DNA from 3 places in the Rossellomorea oryzaecorticis genome. Region 1 is predicted to be linked to each of the others. Evidence: riboswitches for the same ligand, from Rfam matches in the RefSeq annotation. Region 1 holds a riboswitch; each other region holds the start of a gene.
What was found. A riboswitch is a leader RNA that binds a small molecule or an ion and turns the genes downstream of it on or off. The one in region 1 is predicted to bind cyclic di-GMP.

Region 1 (3,280 bases):
CACCAGCACATCCTGGATATCGACCCAGATCATTATCTGAACAAGTCATTCAAATGTTTTCTTCATCAGGAAGATATGTATAAAATAGATTGGTTGATCAATAAAATCATCCAGTCAGAAGAGTCCGCCTCCATCGAGATCAGGGCCGCCAAAAAAAGCGGGGAATGGGTCTGGATTGATTCCGTCGGGACACCGATATTTGATGAAGAGGGGAAAATTGTCAGTATCATCACAGAAGGGCGAGATATTTCCGAGCGTAAATTGTATGAAGAAAAGCTGAGGAAGCTTGCTCTTTACGATCACCTGACCGGACTCCCAAACCGTACGTTGTTCATAACCGAATTGAAAAAAGCCATGGACGAAGCGATCAGGACGCAAACGAAACTTGCCGTCCTTTTCATGGATCTGGATAAATTCAAGAAGGTAAATGACACAATGGGGCACGATGTCGGGGATCAATTACTCATTCGGTTTGCAGCTAAGGTAACATCGTGCTTGAGGGAAGATGATGTGCTGGCCAGGTTTGCAGGCGATGAATTCGTTTTGTTGATTCCCGGGTTGAAGGAGGAAGAGGAGGTAGTGTCAATTGCACAGCGGATCATCGAATCCCTACAGGAGGAATGGGAAATCGAGAAGCGTGTGTTCACCACCACTTCTTCAATCGGCATCAATTTTTATCCGCCGTATAAGCAAAGTTATAAAGATATCATTAAATACGCCGATGAAGCCCTGTATAAAGCAAAAGAAAACGGAAGAAATCATTTTCATATTTACAATTTTGAAGGAATAGCCGATACTAGGAGTATATGCCTATGATGTATAAAAGGGAGGAAGCATACCGCTATACGTTTCCACAGCCGGTTCCGTGTTCGTTCTCCATTGTCGGGGTCGAGCATATTCGCATCAACACAGGCAAAGGGGAAGGAGAACTGATTGACATCAGTCCCAAAGGGTGTAAGCTGAGTACCCTGTTTGATATCCCCGTCCATCAGGAAGTCAGTGTCCAGATGGAATTCATCCTTTACACTGAACGCTTGATCGTTCCGGGCATCCTGGTATGGCAGAGGATTCACGGACAAGGCTTCCATTACGGGGTCGAATTTACCGGTGATGAGAATCTTAGTACATCGATCACGGAAGACCTTAAACAGTTAGTCAAACAACAATAAAAAAGAATACCTTCGATAATGGCAAACTTACTGAAAAGTAAGGACGCAAAGCTACGGGTCTAAGGCTGTACCAGCTACGATCGCCGGGTTACCGAAAAGGATTGGAGAAGCGATGGGAAGAGTAGTGAAAAATGCTACTCTTATTCAAGCAGACCCGCCAACCTTTTTGGCGGGTCTTTTTGTATTCAGAAACTAGGAGGAATGAACCATGACAATCGAAATGCAAACAGGATTATTAGAGGATCACGTACGGGCGATTCTGGAATTGCTCGGGGAAGATACAACGCGTGAAGGACTTCTTGATACGCCGAAACGTGTAGCGAAAATGTACAGGGAAGTGTTCGAAGGAGTCGGTGTCGATCCCGAAATCGCCTTGACGACTACGTTCGAAGAAGAATACGAGGGAATGGTCGTGGTAAAAGACATCAATTACTACACATTCTGCGAACATCACCTCATCCCATTTTTCGGAAAGGCGCACATCGGCTACATCCCGAATGGAAGAGTCGTCGGCTTAAGCAAGTTTGCAAGACTGGTAGAACTGATCTCCAAACGTCCGCAGGTACAGGAGCGGATGACGCAGCAAATGGCCGACGCCATCATGAACGTCCTTCAGCCGGAAGGCGTCATCGTCAGTGTGGAAGGGCAGCATCTATGCATGTGTGCAAGGGGAGTGAAGAAACCGGGAAGTTCGACGGTCACGACGATCAAGAAAGGCTCGTTCAAGGAGAACACGGCTTTGGTGGATGAGTTTGAACGGGCTTTGGCAAGGGATTAAAAGGAGGGTGTTAAATGCTTTATCTATCCAGAAAAATGTACTTTTCAGCACTCCATTCCTACAGAGTGGAAGAGTGGAGCGATGAATGGAATCAGCAGGTATTCGGTCCGTGCAGCAACCCGAACGGCCACGGACATGAATATACACTTGAAGTGATGGTGAAAGGGAAGCTCAACCGTGACTCCGGTATCGTCGTAAACATTACGGATATTGACAAAGTGGTCAAATCCTTTGTGGCGGAAAACCTCGACGGCAAGTTTTTGAATAAAGAGAACGATTACTTTAAAGACAACATCCCGACTACTGAGAATATCGCAGACTATTTGTGGAAGGGGTTGGATGGGAAAATCGATCACTGCCAGCTTCACAAAATTCGTCTCCATGAAAATAACTTTTTATATTCCGAGAAGGAGGATGGACAAATGGTCCGGTTAACACGCAAATATCATTTCTGTACGGCACACCGCCTGCACAGCGAGCAACTGAGCAGCGAAGAAAACCAGGAAATCTTCGGGAAGTGCAACAATCCATACGGCCACGGCCATAATTATTATCTTGAAGTCACTGTAAGTGGGAAGCCTGATCCCGTTACAGGGATGATTGCGAATCTGGCAGATATCGATGCAGTGGTAGAGAAAGAAATCATGAAGAAATTCGATCACAAGCACCTGAATTTAGACACAGAAGAGTTTAAGCATCTCAATCCGACCTCTGAGAATGTAGCCGTCGTTATCTGGGACCTGCTCTCTCCCAACCTATCAAATCTGTTTAAAATCGGTCTTTATGAAACGGAAAAGAACTACTTCGAGTATTACGGACCACAAGAGGATATTCAGTATGGAGCATAATAGTCGGTTAAGTGGAAAAACGATTGTCATCACAGGGGCCAGCAAGGGGATTGGCCATGAAACGGCTCTGCTTCTTGAAAAAGAGGGGGCGAATCTTGTACTCGGGAGCCGTAGCTATCAAGAAGAAAGAAGAGGAAATGTACTCGAACTTCCTCTTGACGTATCGGATGAACAATCCGTCCGTGATTTTGTCAGGAAGGCAATCGGGCAGTTTGGCAGCATTGACGTCTTGATCAACAGTGCCGGAGTTGGCGTATTTGAAAGTATCCTTGATTCCTCAGTTGAAGCGTTTGATCAAATGATATCGACCAATCTGCGCGGTGCATATCTTACTTCTAAATATATTGGAAAACACATGTTGGAGAAGAAAAGGGGCCACATCCTCAACCTGGTATCCGTAGCCGGAACAACGGCGCTTCCAGGCTGCGGCGGATATTCTGCATCTAAATTCGGTCTCCTCGGTTTAACCAAAGTCATGCAGGCAG
Region 2 (3,280 bases), on a different contig from region 1:
GTCCTCACAAAACACTATTTTCTCTCCAATATCCCAAGAAGAAGGTTTTCGATTACTGTCGGACGTTTCATCTTCTTCAAGTCCCTCAGCTTGATCTTGTCCCAATCAAGGGCAGTAATGAACGCCGCACCGTTTCGCAGTGCAGGAATTTCATCCGGGTTCACGATATAATATTCCCCGGCTTTTACACCTGACTTGATCTGAACCTTGCCGTTCACTTCCAGTCCTGTTTCGACGGTTTTCTTTTTCACGGTACCTTTTTCAGTCAGCACCCAGATATGTTTTTTCTTCCCTGACTTTTCTACTGCCGTTACAGGCACCACCAATGCATTCTTCACTTCATCGGTAATCACCGATACAAATACATGATGTCCAGGCAGGAGTTTATTTTCATTATCCTGCAGCGTAATCTCAATTGGATACATGCTGTCCGTTTCGATGTGCGGATCCCGTTTAGGGAGAGTGGATACATCCGATATGAGCCCCTTCAGGGTTTTCTTTTCAACCTCTGACTGAACCTTCGCGTCCATGTTTTCTTCCACGTCCATGATTTCCTTTTCCGTCAGGTCTGCCGTCACGACCACAGCATCAGAGGCAATCGTGATCAGCGGGTTCTGGACGGAGTGGGAGAGTTCTTTGACTGTACCTTCCCCGCTGCTTTCGACGGTCAGCGTGGTTTCATATGATTCCAGATCGGAAATCTGACGCTCAAGGCTGTCGATTTGGTTTTCCAGGCGATCTATCTCGAGTTCCCGAGAGGCAATTTCCTTCTTTATATCATATTCTGTTTCAAGAGCACTTGCTTCGAGCGGCATCTCTTTTTCTTCATCAAATGAAGAAGGGAGTGAGTTCTCGAGGCGTTCCAGGTCGGATATATTGTCATCGATACTGTCGATTTCATCTTCGAGCTGATCGACCTCAGATTCCAGTACATCTTTTTGGCCTGTGAAGTCGGTCACTTCATATTCGTACAGCGGCGTGCCCGCTTTCACTTCATCGCCTTCTTTGACGAGGAACTTTTTAAAAGAACCGAATTCATCGTTAAAATATAGATAAGTTTCCTCAGCTGAAGTGACAACACCTGATTTAGGAAGCTCTTCCTGTAGATCGGCTTTATCAAGTGCTTCCCATTGTTCGATCCGGACTTCCCGGTCAACTTTGCTCTTTGCCTTTTCGATCAGGTAAGCATTTGTACCGACAAACAGGAGAGACAAAGCTAGACCAGTGTATAATACTTTGCGCTTATTCATAAATGATCCCAGCCTTTAGACGTTAAATTAAAGTAGAAAAATCGATATAGGCTAAAAATGCTGTAATTGCCCAGAAAAAAAGATTGGTCAGTAAGATGACTAACCAGATCAGCCAGTTCTTTTGTGCAGTTAGCTTCTTAAGCCCTTTGTATTGAATGAAGAATATCCAGATTTTAAATAACGAGAAGCTCCCCAAGAAATAAATGACCCATGGATTCTCCGTTATGTATTGGGCAATGACTCCTAGAGAGAAGGGAGACGAGAACCAATCAAGTGAGAGGAATAAAGATAAAGGGATATAGGTCAATCTTTCAAGTAACAGAATGAGAAGTACCAGTCCCTGTACGATGACAAGCTTTCGGTATTCCCCTTCCTCTGAAATTGTCCAAAAAACAAGGGCCGGGACAAATAAGATGATGGCTGCATATAACAAACCCAAAATAATACGTCCGAGAAGAAACATGGATTTTTCTAATTCAAAAGCGGTCGGAGAAAGTGCGGAAATCTCTTTTGAAAGAGGGTCCATCCCTATTCCGAAAGAGGATATAAGGCCAAAAATAATAACAGATAAGAGAAAAAGAATGGATATATTTTGACGGTATCCTCTTAATATTTCCATCTCTTTAAGTTGGTAAAAAAAATAAGACGGTTGTTTTAGTCCTTTAAGAAGTTTTACTTTATTTTGCATAAATATGGGTCCTCCAACAAATTTTGAATGCATCTTTTATTCTATCGAAATTCCTCGAACTTTTCCATAAAATGTAGAATGAAAGTTTATGAAAATAAAAAAGCGTCATCAAGACGCTTTTACATGTGGTAACTAAGGTATGTTGTTCCTGCAACCAGTACGATGGTAAAAACAAATAAGCTTATGTACATCCACATTTTACGAGCTTTCTTTTTTTGCATCATTTCCTCAGGTGTTAAAAAAGACATACTGAAATACTCCCCCTTTGGTTTGGTAGCTGGCTGGCATTAAAAAAGCCCCTGTAGCTTTGCGTCACCATTTTTCAATGATTTTGCCGTTTCAATCCATACCATCATCATATCGGATGCTCATAGGTTCTTTTAATAGGTAAAAGGTAACAAATCAAAAAAATATTCTCAAAATTATATTTGAGCTCGGGTGTATAATTCTGGTAAAATATCAATTAATTGAGGTTTGAAATTTCGACATAGAGTGTATTAAAGTAGTAGAAACATGTTTGAATTCGTAGGAGGTTGTCTTTTTGAATAAGAAAGTCAGCAAGGAGCAGCATGTTCTCTCTGTCATGCAAAAAGCATTCGACAAAGGGCAGCAGGGGAATATGGATGCGAATAAAATGTTAAATTGGCTAAAACAAGAACTGCAAAGTGAATATACATTACAAAACGAAAAAGCACTCTAAACCCTCCCCGGTTAAAGAGTGCTTTTTCACTGTAAAGCAGAGAGGGACGGGCCTTTAGCTTGCTAAAGGCCCGTCCCTCTCTAATTGACGTTTACCAGTCTTTTGCAAAGGTGTACAGGGAGGCGGAGATGTTTATGAACTTTTCTTGTCGTTTCTCCGTCTGATAGGTGATCGATGCCAGTGTTCTTTTTAGTTTAGGATGTTCATCAAGCATTTTTAAGATGGCAGCCGTTTCTTCATCTTCGAATGATTCCCTCAGTATCATCGGATCTGTTGAATAACCTTCACGCTCTTCCCCGTAAAGAATACGATTCATTTCTTCTGTGGGAATCTTGTACACTTCTTTGAATTTTAACAGCGTGTCCAATGAGATTTCCCTTTTTCCGCTCTCATAATTCGAGAGACCTCCTGGACTGATATTCAGTCTTTCGGCAGCTTCTGTCTGTTGCAGACCAAGAACCTCTTCTCTGTAACGTCTTAGTTCTTTATGTAACTCAAGCTTCATCATTTTCACCGACTATCCCTTTTCCTTCAAGATAATCTTTTTATCTGCTCGTTTCGGATTATTCAACATATCGAAAATGTAATTATGTTTTCAATATGAAAATTATGTATCTGTCTGTATATCGTTACGTAAAACTG
Region 3 (3,280 bases), on a different contig from region 1:
GGGAGTGGGCTATATAACGATTATTCCCCGTGGATACAGCTGGGAAAAAGCCTATACGTATGAAGTACTCGTCGGGGAGAGAGAGGATGTAACAAAGTCGGTGATCAATTCGCATTTTATCGAATTAGCCAATGATGGCTACCTGAATGGATGTGAGTTCTCTGTAGATCAGGTGCGAACAGAGAATGTAACACAATATTTTTCAACAACGCCGAAATGGAGCGGGTATTACGAGGGTGGTTATGGAAGGTCGTATAACGGATGCATTTATTTCGGTTCCGACAGCAGTCCGGAATCCCCTATTGGTGCCATCGTGATGGAAGGCAGTAAAATAAATAAGATCCCCGGACAAATCAAACAAGTAATAGGGAAGCCTGATTACGAGGGATACAGTGAAATGGATGGATTGTGGACTATGTACTACCGCTTAAAGAATGGATATGAGTTATTTTTCAGTTTTAAAGATCCGTCTTCTAAACTGATGAATGTACTTTATAAGGATAAATCACTGGATTAAGTGGAGAGCAAGGAACGAATAGTCGTTTCTTGCTCTTTTTATGAATTAATATTTTGTCAAAAAATGTTGTCGATAAATGATTGTCGTAAATTATAGAATTTTCTGAAATATATGTGTAAAATATAGGTAAATAGTAAGGAGTGGAGGTAGTTAACCGATGCCGATGTACTATATGAAGGAAATATGGACTCCATTAAAGTTAATAGGAATCAAGTTTTACAAAAGTGAAAGCGGCAGCCTATATATAAAAGTGTTACAGCAGCCGAGAAAGCGGATATTCGGCTAGAAGCAAATGACAAGTTGATGGAGCGTGCGAGAAAGGCAAAACCATTGAAAAGTGGTGGCGCAAAACTATAGGGGCTTCCGTCCATAAGACGATGCTTGCCAGTTGCCGAATACGTCCTATTTTTACATATCGGGAAGACGATAAACCTTGAGTTATGAAGGTTTTTTATTTTGTCTTTTTTATAATTGACGTACACTATTTCTATACTTTATAGGCTGAAATTACCAAAAACACCACGGTAATTTTAGCTTATTTTTATGATAAAATTACCAATGGTGTAACATTCCAGATTAGTAAAATACATAAAAAAGGCTGTTTTCTAAAAGATTGTTGCTTTCCGTAAATAGGCTTGCAACCTGAATGCAGATTGAGGACGTGCTCTTTTCGAACTCAAGTTTAAACTAGATACGGACGGTCAACCCAAAAATACCCAAGTTTCGGTATTTTCTTGTCTGTATAGCAACAAATTATGCGAAAAGAGCCTAAAAAAACAACTAATCTTACATCTAGAATACTACATAAAGGAGAGAGAAAAAATGGGTCAATATTCTAAACGATTACGTAAGTTCTTGTCTGCGGCAGCAATAGCAGCGACTATAACGGCAGCCGTTCCGACAGCTTCGGCATTTACATTTAAAGATGTATCTGTAAGATATGAACTTGCTGTTGATTATCTTGTGAGGGAAGACATTACAAACGGTCTTTCTGAATCGAAGTTCGGCATAACTGAACAGATCAAGCGTGCTGATGCAGCTGTCATGATTGCCAGAGCTTTAAATTTATTAGGGGAACAGGCACCTGATGCAGGGTTCAATGATGTCCCTGAACGTGCCAAAGACGCAGTTAATATTTTAAAGCAGCAAGGGATCATCAATGGGAAAACATCAACTCGTTTCGGTGCAGATGATACCTTAACCCGTGGGGAAATGGCTATTATCATTGCCAGAGCCTATCAACTAAAAGGAGAAGCGGGTGTCCCGTTCGTTGATGTGAACAACCGGTATATGCCATTTGTAAAGGCGCTCATCGCCAATGATATTACACAGGGAAAGACTGCGACATTATTCGGAACTGACCAGGAGATCACACGTGGTGAGTTTGCGCTTTTCATTTTTCGTTCAGAGTCCCCATATAATCCTGTATTCATTAAAGTGATTGAACCGGAAGATATTACAGCCCGTACCTATATGGACGTGTCCCTTCCAAACGTCACCCTCCTTATGCGGGGAAATAATCTTGAAGAAAGATCGGTCGGCTGGGAAATGATTGATTACAGCGAACCTGGAGAATATATTCTTCATGGGGATATCAATGGAACAGACCTGAAAACATCTTTAAAATTAACCATTGAAACGACTCCTGAGGCAATCAACGCCCAAAAAGCGGACGATATAATAGCATCTTTACCTGAAACAATTACGTTGGAAGATGAAGAAAAAATAAAAGAAGCAAGATACCTCGTGGATGAAGTGCTGCAAAGAGGAAGTAAAGATATGATTAAAAATCTTTCGGTCCTCGAAAAAGCAGAACATTCCATTAAACTTCTCTATGCAATTGAGGATGCTGAAGAAGTGATTGCGGCATTGCCGGATACCATCACTATGAAAGATAAAGAAAGTGTGGAAGCTGCCCGTGAAAAGGTCGATTCCGTTCTCAGCATGGATGCTGAAGCCGCAATCTCCAATATCAAAAAACTGGAAAAAGCAGAACGTACGCTTCTTCTGACGGGTCTTATTAACGAAGCAGAAAAAGCAATTGAAGTGATCTCAAATCCGGTCACTCTTGATGATGCAGAAGCGATCGAAACGGCAAGGGCTAAAGTAGATGAGGTCCTGAAAGTGGATCCAGAAGCAACTATTAAAGGAATTGAACATCTGGATGAAGCTGAATCCGAAATCGTGATTCTGAAAGCTGTGTATCAAGCGGAAGAAGCGATTGCTGCTCTCCCTGATACCATTACTTTAGATCATCGCTCTGCTGTGGATGCAGCACGTGAAAAGGTAGAAGCTGCATTAGCACTTGATGAAAACCTTGCAATTAATGGGCTTGGTAAACTTGAAGCAGCAGAGGGACGCATCCAAGAATTGCTTATCGAATCTGCACAAGTCATGCAAAAATGAATACAAATAAAACCTACCAACTATCAGCAGTGATCACACCGGAGGAAGCTGCCGGAGGACTTAATGTGACTTGGACTTCAGATAACCCTGCTGTAGCAACTGTGGATGAAACCGGTCTGGTTACTTCCCATGAAGAAGGATCCGCAGTCATCACAGCAACGCTTTCAAATGGAAATACTGCAGAAACCGTAATTGAGGTCTCTGACAGACCGATGCTTACATTTGGTCACGGCACCAGCCAAATCAACAACGTTATTAAAAGCTTGAGCACTTCCTTTAATAATATGAGCGAGAACACTGTGATTGTAAAGAAAGTTGAGATTTTTGAAGGAACGACGAAAAAATCAGAGTATAGTC

Region 2: another riboswitch for cyclic di-GMP. It lies ahead of ACKA06_RS13325 (hypothetical protein); the one in region 1 lies ahead of folE (GTP cyclohydrolase I FolE).
Region 3: another riboswitch for cyclic di-GMP. It lies ahead of ACKA06_RS19790 (S-layer homology domain-containing protein); the one in region 1 lies ahead of folE (GTP cyclohydrolase I FolE).

The regions. Positions count from the first base shown of each region.
Region 1 covers NZ_JBJOSA010000003.1:291,158-294,437, reverse strand. Annotated here, with positions in the region: gene ACKA06_RS05660 (sensor domain-containing protein) at 1-816, shown strand, start outside; gene ACKA06_RS05655 (PilZ domain-containing protein) at 813-1,169, shown strand; cyclic di-GMP riboswitch class I at 1,180-1,265, shown strand; gene folE (GTP cyclohydrolase I FolE) at 1,378-1,947, shown strand; gene ACKA06_RS05645 (6-carboxytetrahydropterin synthase) at 1,962-2,795, shown strand; gene ACKA06_RS05640 (SDR family oxidoreductase) at 2,785-3,280, shown strand, end outside.
Region 2 covers NZ_JBJOSA010000010.1:127,231-130,510, forward strand. Annotated here, with positions in the region: gene ACKA06_RS13320 (efflux RND transporter periplasmic adaptor subunit) at 15-1,250, opposite strand; gene ACKA06_RS13325 (hypothetical protein) at 1,273-1,938, opposite strand; cyclic di-GMP riboswitch class I at 2,208-2,284, opposite strand; gene ACKA06_RS13330 (hypothetical protein) at 2,480-2,638, shown strand; gene ACKA06_RS13335 (helix-turn-helix domain-containing protein) at 2,730-3,146, opposite strand.
Region 3 covers NZ_JBJOSA010000028.1:6,336-9,615, reverse strand. Annotated here, with positions in the region: gene ACKA06_RS19795 (S-layer homology domain-containing protein) at 1-517, shown strand, start outside; cyclic di-GMP riboswitch class I at 828-913, shown strand; gene ACKA06_RS19790 (S-layer homology domain-containing protein) at 1,340-2,923, shown strand; gene ACKA06_RS19785 (Ig-like domain-containing protein) at 2,920-3,280, shown strand, end outside.